Regions from separate parts of the Vibrio kyushuensis genome, predicted to be linked through region 2. Evidence: predicted binding sites of a transcription regulator. Region 2 holds the regulator's gene; the other holds the start of a gene.

Region 1 (8,129 bases), on a different contig from region 2:
CTATCGTTGGTATGATTCTTCTTACTGCGTTTGTTAACTTACTAGTCGGTTCTGCATCGGCTAAATGGGCTCTAATTGGTCCAATCCTAGTTCCTATGTTGATGGTTGTTGGTATCTCTCCTGAGTTATCTCAAGCGGCTTACCGTGTTGGTGATTCTGTATCTAACATTATCTCTCCACTAATGGTGTTCTTCCCACTTGTGGTTGTTTACTGTCAACGTTACGTTAAGTCGACAGGTATCGGTACACTAGCTGCTCTTATGATGCCGTTCTCTATCGCAATGCTAATTGGTTGGACTATCTTCCTACTAGCTTACTGGGCACTTGGTATCCCTCTAGGTATCAACGCTCCTTACACTTACACAATGTAAGTGTGCATTAAGGCTTCACTATTGGTGTTTCCTTAACGTAATATCAGATAACAAAGCCCGCGATAACCTTCGCGGGCTTTTTCTTGTCAGCACAATCAAGGTAGACTTCTGATATCTTTCTTAGTAGCTCAATCATTGTCATGATGTGCTTTCAGCATTACGTTTTTTATTATTTCGGAGTTTGATCGTGTCTCTTTCTCAATTTACTTCACAAGATGAATTCTTCATGCGGCGCGCCCTTGAGTTAGCTTCAGTTGCAGAAAGTGAAGGCGAAGTGCCTATCGGTGCTGTTTTAGTTCGTGATGGTGAGATTATTTCTGAAGGATGGAACCGCTCAATTGGTCAGCATGATGCGACGGCTCATGCCGAAGTTGAAGCGTTGCGAAAAGCCGGACAGGTATTAGAGAATTATCGTTTATTAGACACCACCTTATATGTCACGTTAGAGCCGTGCCCTATGTGTGCTGGTGCGCTTTTACACAGCCGAGTTAAACGTGTTGTGTTTGGTGCCACCGATCTTAAAGCGGGCGCAGCAGGTACCGTTTTAGACTTGTTTGAAAGCCAAGCTGCGTATCACTACGCAGAGGTTGAAAAAGGGTTGCTCGAAGATGAGTGTAAAGTCGTATTACAAGCATTTTTCAAACGTAGACGAAAAGAGATAAAGGAAAAAAAGCGGAAGTTGAAGCTAGATCTAGAAGGAAAGTCAGAAGAGTAGATAAGTTAGACGTAGAGTCTTAGTAGGGGGTATTTCAGCAAACATCTATGCTTGGATATATTGTCTTTACTTGAATATATCGCTACTGATAGATGCTTGCCTGTTTGATTAATCCATCTGTAATTGAGTATAAGTTCGGTTTCGCCAAATAATTTTCTTCTTATTATTTGATAACATACGCTTTCTACGCGTCGCTGAAACCGTTTTACTCAAACGTTTGGATTGCATTTTACGTTTCATCATAAAATACTCCTTTAAAGGTTCTTACTATTATCGTCTCAAACACGTTGGTTTGAGTCATTCAAACTTGATTACCTTACCTTTATAAAAAGTAAATGTTACGGCAATATGAATGTGTCTGAACTAAATAATATATGGGGTTTGTTCGGGTAAAATACAAGGAACCTGTAATATAAAAAGCGCACTAACTGATTAAGTTAATGCGCCTAGATAGTGAGAGTATTATTCGTTCGCTTTACTACCCTATTACTCCGTTGATGATGTCACTTCGGTATTGGAAGCATCCGAATCTTCAGAGCCTTCACCTGTATCAACACCTTCTGATGTTTCAAGCTCGGCACTTTCAGCACCCGAAACAAGCGGTGTTTCTGGTTGAATAACCGTAAGGTCATCAATATTAGATTCTGATGAAACACTTCTTTGCTCTACGTGGCCAATAATACTTTGATAATAGCGACGTATATTTTCAACGTAATTTCTTGCTTCATCACCACGAGCGAACCCGTAATAGGTCTGGCTATAATACTTCTTCTGCCTTAGCAGTGGTAAGCGGTCTTTAACATCGGCCCAAGCGTCTGGGTTGCCACCTTGTCGCTTGGTTAAGCGTCTTGCATCCATCACATGGCCAAAGCCAACGTTGTAAGAGGCCAGAGCAAACCAGATTTTCTCATGATCTGAAATACTATCAGGAATGCGATCGACCATTTTTCTTAGGTACCTCACTCCCCCCCAAACCGACTGTTCTGGGTCCAAGCGGTCAGTCACACCAACACTTTTGGCGGTAGGAAGGGTAAGCATCATCATGCCACGTACACCCGTTGGCGATCTTGCGGTTGGATTCCAGTGAGACTCCTGATAAGCCAATGCTGCAATTAAGCGCCAATCAAACTCTTCAGAGTACTGCTTAAATAGAGGTGACCATTCGGGCAGTTTGCTATCGAGGGCTCGAATAAAAGCGCGAGTATCGACATAGTCAAAACTGCCAATATGACCAATGTATTTCTCTTCGAGAGCAGCAAGTTGCCCCGATTGCTTGAGTGAGCCAAAGAATTCGATCAAGAGGGCATATAGGCTTTCATCTTCAGAGCGATTGATAAACCAAGAGATAGGTTGGTCTTCTGTAAGTTCAAAAGCGATCGCGATATCAGGGTAAATACGCTGAGACAGAGATATCTCGATGGAGTCAGCAACACTGAATCGTTGCTTCCCTTCAGACACCTGCTTTAGTAGTTCGTTGATATCGGCATCAATATCGACCGAGTATTCAAAGGTTTCATGCTGAGCTTTTAACTGGGCAAGGGTGTTTTTAAAGTGCGAATCGTCAACGATACTGACGATAGGGTTGCCATCGTTACCTTCAATTAACTTTTCTTGCCTCGCGAGTAACTGCTCAAAATTTCTTGGACGCCATTGCCCTTTTTTATACACCAACTGTTGGCTGACGTAATAATAGGCGGGTCCTGCTCTAAACTCTTTCAGGCGTTTCTCTGATTGGCTGAGACCTGCGGCTATTATGTCTATTTCGCCATTTTTGAGCGCGGGGTAGAGGCTAGACATCCGGTAGGCAGGTTTCATTTCAAGCTTAACACCAAGCTCATTTGCAAATTCTCTTACTAATTCGTAATCAAGCCCAGCAGGACCATCGGGTCCAATATAGTAAGAAAGCTGATTGTTTAGCGTGCCAACGCGTAAAACGCCACGATCGAGAATCTGTTGAAGCTCGCTTTTTGGCTCTGATTCTATTTGGCAGCCAGTAAGCATTACAGATGCAAATATAAAGGCGGCAGTCAGTTTTAGTTTCGACAGTGTGCTGTTCAACATTTTTTAAGTTCTCATACATCTAGTATCGCTTTTATATCAAAGCCTAACGGTATGGAAAAGCAGAGTTATAAAAGAATGAGCGGACCGAGTATTAATTCGTCAATTACGGTGTAATCTGAAATTGACAAAAAAAATGACGCAAACGGTTGCTTTTGGTGTTACATCACAAAAGTAATTGCTTTATAATGCGCTCGCAACGGAGAGGGGAAATCGGCATAAGTTTCAAGATTATCTTTATTATATAAAGGTAACTTGTTGAATTTATACCAATATCACCTTAATCAATTGCATAAAGAGACCTAAGCACATGAGAATTTTGCGTGGCTCCCCAGCCCTTTCTGAGTTTCGTGTTAACAAGCTTTTAGAGCTTTGTCGTGAATTAAGCTTACCAGTAACTGGTATTTATGCTGAATTTACCCACTTTGCTGATCTTACGGCAGACCTTGACGCGTCTGATGTTGAAAAATTAGAAAAGCTGCTGACTTACGGTCCTACGATTGAAGAGCATGAACCAACAGGTTTGTTGCTACTTGTAACGCCTCGTCCGGGTACCATTTCTCCTTGGTCTTCTAAATCGACCGATATCGCTAATAACTGTGGCTTAAATAAAGTCGCACGTTTAGAGCGCGGTACGGCTTATTATGTAGAGTCTTCTTCTGAGCTGACTGAACTTCAACTTGTTGAACTTAAAGCTGTCTTGCACGATCGCATGATGGAAGTCGTGTTTACTGACTTCGACGCCGCAAATGCATTGTTCCAAGTTGCAGAGCCAGCTCCTTATGCAGAAGTTGATCTTATCTCTGGTGGCCGTAAAGCCCTTGAAGTTGCGAACGTGACCCTTGGTCTTGCACTTGCTGAAGATGAAATTGATTACCTACTTGAAAGCTTTACAGAAAAGCTTGGTCGTAACCCAACTGATATTGAACTAATGATGTTTGCCCAAGCAAACTCAGAGCACTGTCGTCATAAGATTTTCAATGCAGATTGGACAATCGATGGTGTTAAGCAAGATAAATCATTGTTCAAAATGATCAAAAACACCTTCGAAGTGACGCCTGAAAACGTATTGTCGGCATATAAAGACAATGCAGCGGTAATGACAGGCTCAACTGTTGGTCGCTTCTTCCCTGATCCAGAAACGCGTGAATATAACTACCACCAAGAGAAAACACACATCTTGATGAAAGTTGAAACGCATAACCACCCAACGGCAATCTCTCCTTGGCCGGGCGCATCAACAGGTTCAGGCGGTGAAATCCGTGATGAAGGCGCAACAGGTATTGGCGGCAAACCAAAAGCGGGTTTAGTGGCGTTCTCAGTATCAAACCTTAAGATCCCGAACTTTGTTCAACCTTGGGAAACAGATTTTGGTAAGCCAAGCCGTATCGTTACTGCTTTGGATATTATGCTTGAAGGCCCTCTAGGTGGCGCAGCATTCAATAACGAATTTGGTCGTCCTAACCTTCTTGGTTACTTCCGTACTTACGAAGAGAAAGTAAACTCTCACGCAGGTGAAGAAGTACGTGGTTACCACAAGCCAATCATGCTGGCTGGTGGTCTAGGTAATATTCGTGACGACCATGTTCAGAAAAAAGAGATCCCAGTTGGCGCAAGCTTAATTGTGCTTGGTGGTCCTGCAATGAACATCGGCCTTGGTGGCGGTGCTGCTTCTTCAATGGACTCTGGTTCTTCTTCTGAAGATTTAGATTTTGCTTCAGTACAACGTGAAAACCCAGAGATGGAACGTCGTTGTCAGGAAGTGATCGACCGTTGTTGGCAACTAGGTGATGCGAACCCAATCGCATTCATTCACGATGTAGGCGCGGGTGGTATCTCAAATGCACTTCCTGAGCTAGTAGACGATGGTGAGCGTGGTGGTATCTTTAACCTACGTGACGTGCCAAACGATGAACCGGGCATGAGCCCTCTTGAAATTTGGTGTAACGAATCTCAAGAGCGTTACGTAATGGCCGTTGCTGACAAAGATATGGCAACATTTGAAGCGATTTGTAAGCGTGAACGTGCACCGTTCGCTGTGGTTGGTAAAGCAACAGAAGAGCGTGACCTTAAACTAGAAGATTCGCACTTCGACAATACGCCAATCGATATGCCAATGGACATCTTATTAGGTAAAACACCTAAGATGCACCGTGATGCGAAAACGCTGAAGGTAAATAACCCAGCAATTGATCGTTCTGGCATTGAGATGAACGAAGCGGTAGAGCGTGTTTTACGTCTTCCAACTGTTGCTGAGAAAACATTCCTTATCACTATCGGTGACCGTTCGGTAACAGGTCTTGTTGCTCGTGACCAAATGGTTGGCCCTTGGCAGGTTCCTGTTGCTAACTGCGCAGTTACTGCCGCAAGTTACGATACTTACCACGGTGAGGCGATGTCTCTTGGTGAGCGCACGCCAGTTGCTCTGTTAGATTTCGGCGCATCAGCTCGCTTAGCTGTTGGTGAAGCAATTACAAACATTGCTGCGACCAACATTGGTGATATCAAAAACATTAAGCTATCGGCTAACTGGATGTCTCCAGCGGGTCACCCGGGTGAAGACGCAGGTCTTTACGAAGCGGTTAAAGCCGTTGGTGAAGAGCTATGTCCTGCGCTTGGCCTAACTATTCCAGTTGGTAAAGACTCTATGTCGATGAAGACCAAATGGGAACAAGATGGCGAGCAGAAAGAAGTAACGTCTCCGCTTTCTCTAGTTATTACTGCGTTTGCTCGTGTTGAAGATGTTCGTAAGACGATCACTCCTCAACTGCGTACAGACAAAGGAGCTTCAAGCTTAGTACTTATCGATCTAGGCAACGGCAAAAACCGTCTAGGCGCAACAGCATTGGCACAAGTTTATAAGCAGCTTGGCGATAAACCGGCAGACGTAGACAACGCAGAGCAGCTAAAAGGCTTCTACGACGGCGTTCAAGCACTGGTTGCAAACGACCATGTTGTCGCTTACCACGATAAAGGCGATGGCGGCCTATTCGTTACGCTAGCTGAAATGGCATTTGCTGGTCACTGTGGTGTTCAAGCGAACATTGAAGCATTAGGTGAAGATACGTTAGCAGCACTATTCAACGAAGAGTTAGGTGCAGTGATTCAGGTTCGCAATGAAGAACTTGATGCAGTGAAAGCGATTCTTGCAGATAACGGCCTAGCGGCATGTTCACATGTTATTGGCTCTGTTGAAGCTTCTGACGAGTTAGTGATTAAGTCTGGCGAGCAAGCCATTGTTGAGCGTAACCGTACTGAACTACGTACTATCTGGGCTGAAACAACGCATAAGATGCAAGGCTTACGTGACAACCCAGTATGTGCAGACCAAGAGCACGAAGCGAAGAAAGACAACTCAGACCCAGGTCTAAACGTTAATCTAAGCTTTGATGTGAACGAAGATATTGCTGCTCCTTATATCAACAAGGGCGCTAAACCTAAGATGGCGATTCTTCGTGAGCAAGGCGTTAACTCTCACGTTGAGATGGCAGCGGCATTTGACCGAGCAGGCTTTGAAGCAACCGATATCCACATGAGCGATATCCTAACGGGGTCTGCAGTACTTGAAGAGTATAACGGTCTTGTTGCTTGTGGCGGTTTCTCTTACGGTGACGTACTAGGTGCTGGTGAAGGTTGGGCGAAGTCAGTTCTATTTAATGAACAAGCTCGTAACCAGTTCGAAGGTTTCTTTAAGCGTGACGATACATTCTCTCTAGGTGTATGTAACGGTTGTCAGATGCTTTCTAATCTGAAAGAGCTTATTCCTGGTGCAAACAACTGGCCACGTTTTGTTCGTAACGAATCAGAGCGCTTTGAAGCTCGTTTCAGCCTAGTTGAAGTTCAGAAGTCAGACTCTGTTTTCTTTGATGGTATGGAAGGCTCTCGTATGCCAATCGCTGTTTCACACGGTGAAGGCCGCGTAGAAGTACGTGATGGTGAGCACTTAGCTGCGATTGAAAACTCAGGTACTGTTGCTCTACGTTACGTTGATAACAACGGCAACCAAACACAACAATACCCAAGTAACCCGAATGGTTCACCAAACGCTATCACAGGCTTAACAACCACCGATGGCCGAGTAACGATTATGATGCCTCACCCAGAGCGTGTTTTCCGTACGGTTGCAAACTCATGGGCTCCAGAAGGTTGGGGTGAAAATGGTGCTTGGATGCGTATGTTCCAAAACGCACGTAAGAATGTAGGCTAATGTTTAGCTAACACAGTTCAAATCTTTATTAGAATCGTCACTCATTGAGTGGCGATTTTTTTGTGCTCTTAAAAAATAGTAGTAGATATCGTTGTATAAATTTGGGAGGTTTACGCACAAGTTGGAGTGGTTAAAGATACTTCCTGATGTTGGCTAAAGCTTGTTACCTTAACTAAGCTTAAGGCCTTGATTAAAGGAATAAGAGCACGCCACCGAGGAGCACCGTCATAATGTCCGTTTCCAACTGGAGTATGAGAACTCTCTCAGGTTTTATGTCCTTTCTAATTGTTGTGATGTTTCTATGCGCTTATTTCGCTTTTAAGTTCTTATGGTCTTATGACAAGGCGTTAGAGCAGGTAGAGAATATTCATGAAAGAGAGCTTCAACAGGTCAATACGATGTTGGATCTCGCTAAAGACGACTTGGAAGGGAAGCTTTCCGACTATGCTGCATGGGATTCTATGGCGCAATTTGCTAGTGACGGTAATGACGAGTTTCGACAAGATGATCTCAATATTCATACGCTTGTATCTATGGGTTTGGAAGGTGTGTTTGTTTTTAATAAGGAGAAGGAATCAGTCTATTCAAAGCGTTATGATCATATTCAAGAAAAAGAAGTGGTGGTGGGAAGTGAACTTCCAAGTTACTTTAATAGATTGCTGCGCAAGGCTGAAGAAAGCTCCACAGAGGAGCTTAATGCAATTACCGGGCTTATTGCGTTTGAAACGCATGCGTACATCTACTCATTATCTCGGATCTGCAATAGTGAAGCACTTGA
Region 2 (8,129 bases):
GGAATGATTCTTGCGGGAGGCGAAGGTTCTCGCCTTAGACCTCTCACTGAATCTCGCAGTAAGCCTGCGGTTCCTTTTGGTGGAAGCTATCGATTAATCGATTTTGCACTGAATAACTTTGTAAATGCAGACTTGATGCGTATCTACGTATTGACTCAATTCAAATCCCAATCTCTGTTCCACCACATGAAAAAAGGTTGGAACATTAGCGGAATTACAGATCGTTTCATCGATCCGATTCCAGCTCAAATGAGAACAGGTAAACGATGGTACGAAGGTACTGCAGATGCGATCTACCAAAACCTTAGGTTTATTGAGCTTGCTGAACCAGAACATGTATGTATTTTTGGTTCGGATCATATATATAAAATGGACATTAAGCAGATGCTTGATTTCCACAAAGAAAAAGAAGCAGCACTGACTGTTTCTGCACTCCGTATGCCACTAGCTGAAGCGTCACAGTTTGGTGTTATCGAAGTTGATATTGAAGGTCGTATGGTTGGCTTTGAAGAGAAACCAACGAACCCTAAAGCTATCCCAGGTGACCCAGAGAATGCGCTAGTTTCTATGGGTAATTACATCTTTGAAGCAAACAGCCTTTACGCTGAGCTTATCGAAGATGCAGATAAAGAAGACTCTTCGCACGATTTCGGTAACGACATCATTCCAAATATGTACCCACGTGGTGACGTATTTGTTTATGACTTCAGCACCAACAAAATCACAGGCGAAAAAGAAGAAGTATATTGGCGTGATGTAGGTACGATTGATGCGTACTGGCAAGCTCATATGGACTTATTGAAGAAAGATGCTCCTTTCTCTCTATACAACCGTAAGTGGCCTCTACATACGTTCTATCCAGCACTTCCACCAGCAACGTTTACCGATTCAGACAACGGTCGAGTTCAGATCATCGATAGCTTGGTTTGTAATGGTAGCTACGTACGCGGTTCAAGAATTGAAAAATCGGTACTTGGGTTTAGAAGTAACATTGCATCAGCGTGTGACATTAGCGAAAGTATCTTGCTAGGTGACGTTAAGATCGGTGAAGGCTGTGTATTACGTCGCGTTATTGTTGATAAGAATGCAGATATCGCTCCGGGCACTCAAATTGGTGTGAACTTGCAAGAAGATAAGAAGCGCTATCACGTTTCAGAAGATGGTGTTGTAGTCATTGGAAAGAGTGCAAAAATTGGCTACTAAAAAACTTTCAATCTTATTTGTTGCTTCTGAAGTTGAAGGATTGATCAAAAGTGGTGGCTTAGCGGATGTTGCTAAGGCACTGCCCGAATCCTTGTTAAATTTGAAACAAGATGTTCGTCTCGCCATTCCTGCTTATAGTCAGATACCTGATATTGAAAAAGCAGAAGTGTTGCTTGATACTCAGCTAGAAACGTCACCGCATACTCAGTATCAAGTGGTTCAAACTGAAGTTGCAGGCGTACCTGTTTATGCTATTCGTTGTGAGAAATATTTTTCTCGCAACGAAATGTATGCAGAAAACAATCAAGCTTATGCTGATAACGCTGAACGTTTCGCATTTTTTAGTGCGGCGAGTTTAGATATGTTACCTAAACTTGGTTTTCAGCCAGACATTATTCATGCAAACGACTGGCATACAGGTCTTGTACCTTATTTTCTTAAGGTTCGTCACCAGTCTGATTCTTTTTATAGCTCGATGCGCAGCGTTATATCTATTCATAATGCCGTATTTAAAGGTGTATTTAGCTATGATGAATTGCAGGCAGTGCCGGAGTTTGGTACTAGGCATGTTCCAGAAGCCGCAGTGAGTGAAACACATATTACGATGCTTAAGGCAGGCGTAATGTGTGCTGATAAAATAAATGCAGTGAGTCCTACCTACGCAGAAGAGCTAAAAACTGAGCTCGGTAGCCATGGTATGGCGCATGAATTTAATCTACGTAAAGACGATTTAGTCGGCATCCTCAATGGTTGTGATTACTCATCTTGGAATCCTGAAACTGATGCTTATTTGCCTAAAAAATACCGTGCAACAAAGCAGAGTATGATTCGTGGTAAAAAAGCGACTCGTCAGGCTCTTCAAGAAGAAGTGGGGTTACCAGTCAAAGATGTTGCTGTCTACGGTATGGTTTGTCGCTTAACGCAACAAAAAGGTGTTCATTATTTGTTGCCTATTTTGCATGAGTTCTTGAAGCATGATGTACAGCTTGTGATTGTGGGTACCGGTGACCCTATACTCGCAAGTAAGCTTAAAGATATCGCTGCACAATTCGGTGATAAGTTTGCATTTGTTGAAGCTTATAATAATAAGCTTGCCCATTGGGTAGAAGCGGGTTCTGATTTCTTTTTAATGCCGTCAGAGTTCGAGCCTTGTGGTCTAAATCAAATCTATAGTATGGCTTATGGTACGCTTCCTATTGTTCGTGGTGTTGGCGGGCTTAAAGACAGTGTAACAGATTATGATGATGAGCCTGATAAGGGGACTGGTTTTGTCTTTACTAAGCCAACTCCAGAAGCATTGTTGATCACGTTACTTCGCACTTTACTGCTTTATGCACAAAATACCGCAGAAATTCGTAGATTGCAGCTCGATGCAATGAAGCAGAATTTCTGTTGGGAAAAAGCAGCGAAACATTACTTAGAGATGTACCGTAGCACTCGATAGTCTGCGCGAATACTTAGTTTTATTTGCTATCAGAAAGCGCCTTAGGGCGCTTTTTTTGTGGTCAGATCTGCAGCAATCTTCGCATAAATATGGTTGTTTAGGCCCAATCTTGTTACTAATTATAGCTTAGGGCGACAGCTGGTCTACCATTTCACGTACCTTTAGCGGTCGAAGAATAGTAATTGCATGGTAATGTGGTAGTCTTCTACGCTCAGGATAATAATTATTTCACTTAGGTTTTATTGAATAATGTCACAAACTTTACTTTTCCATAAGACATATGAACACCCTACGAGTAACGAGTGGGTTGTTTTTGTGCATGGTGCGGGAGGGAGCTCGTCGATATGGTTCAAACAAATCAAAGCTTATAAAGAACACTTCAATATTCTGTTGCTTGATCTGCGTGGCCACGGTAAATCCAATCACTTCATCAAAGATATTATTTCTAACCGCTACACATTTAAAGAAGTAACCTTAGATATCTTAAAAGTACTGGATCATGTGAAAATTCGTTCGGCACATTTTGTCGGAATGTCTTTAGGCACCATTATTGTTCAGAATATTGCAGAAATTGCTTCAGAACGTGTTCATAGCATGGTGTTAGGCGGAGCGGTAACTCGTCTCAACACGCGATCGCAAATACTAATTAAACTTGGTGACTTAAGTAAGCACATTATCCCTTACATGTGGCTATATCGCCTATTTGCTTATGTCGTTATGCCACAGCGTAATCAAAAAGAGTCGCGACATATGTTTGTGCGCGAAGCTAAAAAATTGTGCCAAAAAGAGTTTAAACGTTGGTTTATTCTAACGGCGGAAGTTAACCCATTAATGAGATACTTTAAGCATAGAGCAATGCCAATTCCTACTCTGTATCTAATGGGCGAGCAAGACTATATGTTTATTCAACCTGCAAAAGAGATGGTAGCGGCGCACCATGACAGTCAGCTTCTTGAAATTCCTGATTGTGGACATGTATGTAATGTCGAACGCCCTGAAGAGTTTAATCGTCACTCTATCGAGTTTATTAAAAACTGTAGTCGTTAAAGTTTAAGGCTCTTCAAATAATACACAGGCTTGCATTTTGCAGGCCTGTATTCGTTTAGATGTACTTTCACATTCACTCTTTTTCATTCACTCGGTTTAGGTCGATCGATGAGTCTATGCTTCATTGTGTTTTTTTACAGAAGAGCCCTTTAATAGACCCATGACTTTTTTAGTGATGATAGGAAAAAGACCAAGTAGGACAAAGGATAAAATAACGGGGAGTGAAACAATACCGGATAAGCTTTCAATCTTCGCAAGTTGGGTACCAGCGTTAAGATACACTGCCGTGCCCGGTAGCATGCCCAATTGACTTACAAGATAAAATCGAGCGGCTGAGATAGGCGTTAAGCCCATCAGCAAATTGATTAGAAAGAAGGGTACGACTGGAATAAGCCTTAATGTAAATAGATAGAAAGCCCCATCTTTTTTAACACCTTCATTAATTGTTGAGAGCTTATCTCCAAATTTGTTTTGTACCCATTCTTTAAGTAGAAAGCGACTGCTAAGAAATGCAAGAGTCGCCCCAATCGTGCTGGCGAAAGATACAAGCAAAAGACTGGTCCAAAAACCAAATAACGCAGCGCCTAGTAGTGTCACAACAGCTGCGCCAGGTATAGATAATGCGGTAACAACAATATAAATCCCAAAGTAACTTAATGCAGCAACTAAGAAATTAGACTCAATGAATTGTGCTAGAGACTCTTGTTGTGCTTTTGCATTATCTAACGTTAGTAGCTGCCCATAATTAAGAGTAAGGAAGATAATGACGCCGATGAGTAAGAGGCCGAGGAAAAGTTTTTTGTTCATAAATATAGAGCCGATGAGTTTTGGGTGTGCCTATTAAGAACAGCATTAAGACGTAAAAATTTCAATAACAACGAACAATTATCGGATTTAGAAACAGAAGGCAATAAAAAAGCCAACGTATTGACGTTGGCTTTAGCTGAGTAATCCGATTTAAAAGTGGGATTACCTTAATCGACCTGAAAGTTCATCTCTTCGGTTTTGAGGTACGACAGACCAGTGAGTGCCTTTAATCGCTCCCTCTAGTGCCCACAACAGCTCTAATCCCACATCTGAAGCATGTGATTGCTGAATGGCTTTATAAGCCTCTACAGCGCCTCTCTGTTCTAAAGTTGTAACCGAATCAATGCCCGCTTTCTTGAGCATTCTTTCGGTTGCAAGCCTCAGGTTTGGCAGATCCTTAAGACGGTCTGGCTTTGCTGCTGCTTGGCTCTCTTTCTCTTTCTTAGCAATATCGAGTGAATTTTTTGCTTCTGATAGAGTGGATGTCGGATTCGCTAACCAGTCATTAGGCAAAGCATAATACTTTGTAACGACGGGGTGACCGCGTTTTTTATAGACGTACGGTTCATAGCCTTGTTGTTTGAATTTTTTGACTGTATTGCTATCGGCTCTTATATGAAGCTTATCGTTTACAACAAGTGCAAACATTGTCTCTTCGATAAAAATGCCGAAGCCGCCAAACATTGAACGAGACTTTACTCGTCCAAGCTGTTCAAACAGCCTCATTGAGTCTTTTAGTACTGGTTTATCCATGCTGTATGTTCTCGGTGTATGTAAAATACGCCACCAAATCAGGTCCGAGAGATTAGCAAAACATGCAGAAACTGTGTCATTCGTAAGTAAACTTGTGTTTGCATTGTTTGCCATCGGCAACCCCGCTACCTATCAAAAACTCTGTTAAGACAGAAGATCTGGTTTAGGCCGGAGGCTTTGCGTCCCACTTTTTCAAATGGTTTGCCCTGTGCGTGACTTCTATTAAAGACGACCAATTAGGAATGAACTTCACATTTGGATTCTATTACTGTGATGTTTATTCAATAAATTTGTCTCAATAATGAGTCTAAACTATATCACAAAATACGCAAGTTTCGATAAATGACATAACTATTATTTAGTTAGATCGCGAACTGTATTACGTTCTACGATCTCTGGATGCATTTCGAACACACGTTTTTCATGATCTTTGTCTTTAATTCGCTCAAGTAAGATCTCAAAAGCATTTTTACCCACACGTCGTTTAGGTTGGTGAACAGTTGTGAGAGGAGGAGAGAAATACTCAGCCAATTCAATATTGTCGTAACCGATCACTGAAATGTCATTTGGTACATTGACGCCTTTTTGCCCTAGACGACTAATAAGGCCTAAAGCCATCGTATCGTTGAAACAAAAAACGGCAGTAGGCTTGTTATCCATAGCGACAATTTTGTCAGCGGCTAATACGGCTGTATCGCACTCAAAGTTACCTTCTAGAATCCAATCTTCATCGATTTTAAGGTTGGCTTCGGTTAAAGCGCGTTTAAATCCTGCGATACGTTCTTGGCAAGCTGCTTTTTCAAAATGGCCACTTAGGCATGCAATATCGGTATGACCTTTATCAATGAGGTATTTCGTCGCTAAATAACCGCCTTCTTCTGAATTATCGATGATCTTATCGGCTTGAGACGTTTCAGGGCCCCAATCCATAACAACCTTAGGGATGTCAGCATGACGATCAAGCATCTCTCGAAGTTCTTCAGTTAAATCTGAACACATCACTAAAATACCATCGACACGTTTTTCAGCTAGCATGCGAATATAGTCGCGTTGTTTCTCGTATATTCCACCAGTGTTACACAAGATAAGCGTATAGCCTTGACGGTAACAGTAGCTCTCAACACCATCGATCACTTCAGAAAAGAACAAATTGGTTGATTGCGTGACGAGCATACCGATGGTGCGTGTGGTATTGCACTTTAAACTACGAGCAACGGCACTTGGTGCGTAGTTTAATTCGTCTACTGCTTTATTTACTTTTTCTTGGGTGGTTTCAGCCACAAATCGAGTCTTATTTATAACGTGAGATACGGTGGTTGTTGATACGCCGGCTAAGCGAGCAACATCTTTAATTGTGGCCATAATTCCTGTCCTATTAAGTGGCGAAGTAAATAATTTGCGCTTATAAACGGGTTACATCTACAAATCGCTTGTATCTACAAACAAATCAAGTGTCCAAGTGCCTAAAACACAAAAACCGCCTGTAATAGCGGTTTATTATTCAATATAATTGTCATTATCGGTGCTAATTTTAGACGTCATACGTAGTACAAGCAACGAAAACAGACTACTTTGACGTGATCTAAAACCACAATTAGACAATATCATGGCAATTTTTTGAAACTTTGTTACTTTCTGAAGCAGATTGTTTATTCGCCAACCAAATAACGACAATCAAGCTCTAAGAAAGCGCACAATAACTCAGAAACTGATGCGTAGAAGCCGAACTCATCGAGCTTCTGACACTTCTCATTGAACTGCGGTGTCCATGTAAGAATATGTGTGCTGATAAACTGTTCTTGCTCTGCAAGTGCTTCGTCTAAATGCTTTTCTTGTTCTAACTCGTTCGAACGAATAATAAGATTACCTAAGAAATCGAGTTCAACGGCCAGATGGTCAGCAGGTTCATTAAGAGTTTCGTCAACAGTTACACCATGCTGTGCCATTAGCTCTGCCACTTCTTTTGCAGGGACGTCATTGAGAAGGCCCGATTTACCAATGTACATCGACGCATAAGGCAGCGCAGAGTCTTTGTCTGACTTTAAAAAAAGGTCACAGAAGTCAGCAGACAATTCAAGTTGTGCGTCTTCACGGTCGAGCAATCGGTTGAGTGCGTCTACGAGTCTATCGATTGAAGGCTTTAATGTTTCATTTTCACCTAACCCAGTAAGAAACGAACGGATCTGAGGGGTTTGATATTGTGCTAAATCTTGAACCGTCAGTTCTTTTGCGAACAAGCTTGATAGCCACCAATAGATCTCAGCACGTTTTTCGTTAAATGTTTTTATTTCTTGCATGTCGGTCTGCCTTTACAAAAATTCTTCTTTTAGTTTAACGAATAAAAGTGAATAGCGGTAACTACGACTGTGATAAAAATTGAGTAAATATTTAGATTTGTTAACAGAATGGCTAGGTTGTTTTGAATCAATAAACACTCATTAATTGTTCATTTCATTCTTGTAGAGCTAGAATTGTGAGTAATTATGAATAGAATGATATGAGTTTAATCATTCCAACTAATAAACAAGTGGTATAAATGACTTATCATGTACTGGTCGTTGAAGACGACGCGGTAACACGTAGCAAGCTCGTTGGTTACTTCCAAAACGAAGGCTATGCAGTTAGCGAAGCTGAAAATGGCGAAGAAATGCGTGAAGTATTACAAAAAAAGCCCATTGATTTAGTCATGCTTGATATTAACTTGCCAGGCTCTGATGGTCTTATGTTGACACGGGAGCTTCGTGGACAGTCAGATATAGGCATCATCCTTGTGACTGGGCGTACAGACAATATAGACAAGATTGTTGGCTTGGAGATGGGCGCAGATGATTATGTGACCAAGCCTTTCGAATTACGAGAGCTGTTGGTTCGTGTA

The links. The regulator PurR, encoded in region 2, represses purine synthesis genes. The targets are predictions, from matches to a motif close to TNANGNAAACGTTTNCNTNA.
Region 1: a site for PurR is predicted at 3,282-3,301, ahead of purL (phosphoribosylformylglycinamidine synthase). Genes of this name have one in related genera too.

Annotation. Positions count from the first base shown of each region.
Region 1 covers NZ_JAKJSV010000012.1:41,255-49,383, reverse strand. The annotation lists gene L4D20_RS21255 (AbgT family transporter) at 1-371, shown strand, start outside; gene tadA (tRNA adenosine(34) deaminase TadA) at 559-1,086, shown strand; gene L4D20_RS21245 (hypothetical protein) at 1,195-1,329, opposite strand; gene mltF (membrane-bound lytic murein transglycosylase MltF) at 1,573-3,147, opposite strand; gene purL (phosphoribosylformylglycinamidine synthase) at 3,455-7,351, shown strand; gene L4D20_RS21230 (sensor domain-containing diguanylate cyclase) at 7,582-8,129, shown strand, end outside.
Region 2 covers NZ_JAKJSV010000004.1:261,104-269,232, forward strand. The annotation lists gene glgC (glucose-1-phosphate adenylyltransferase) at 1-1,203, shown strand, start outside; gene glgA (glycogen synthase GlgA) at 1,193-2,647, shown strand; gene L4D20_RS10350 (alpha/beta fold hydrolase) at 2,897-3,694, shown strand; gene L4D20_RS10355 (TVP38/TMEM64 family protein) at 3,809-4,501, opposite strand; gene L4D20_RS10360 (TfoX/Sxy family DNA transformation protein) at 4,664-5,254, opposite strand; cyclic di-GMP riboswitch class I at 5,367-5,470, opposite strand; gene purR (HTH-type transcriptional repressor PurR) at 5,609-6,616, opposite strand; gene torD (molecular chaperone TorD) at 6,904-7,551, opposite strand; gene torR (two-component system response regulator TorR) at 7,791-8,129, shown strand, end outside.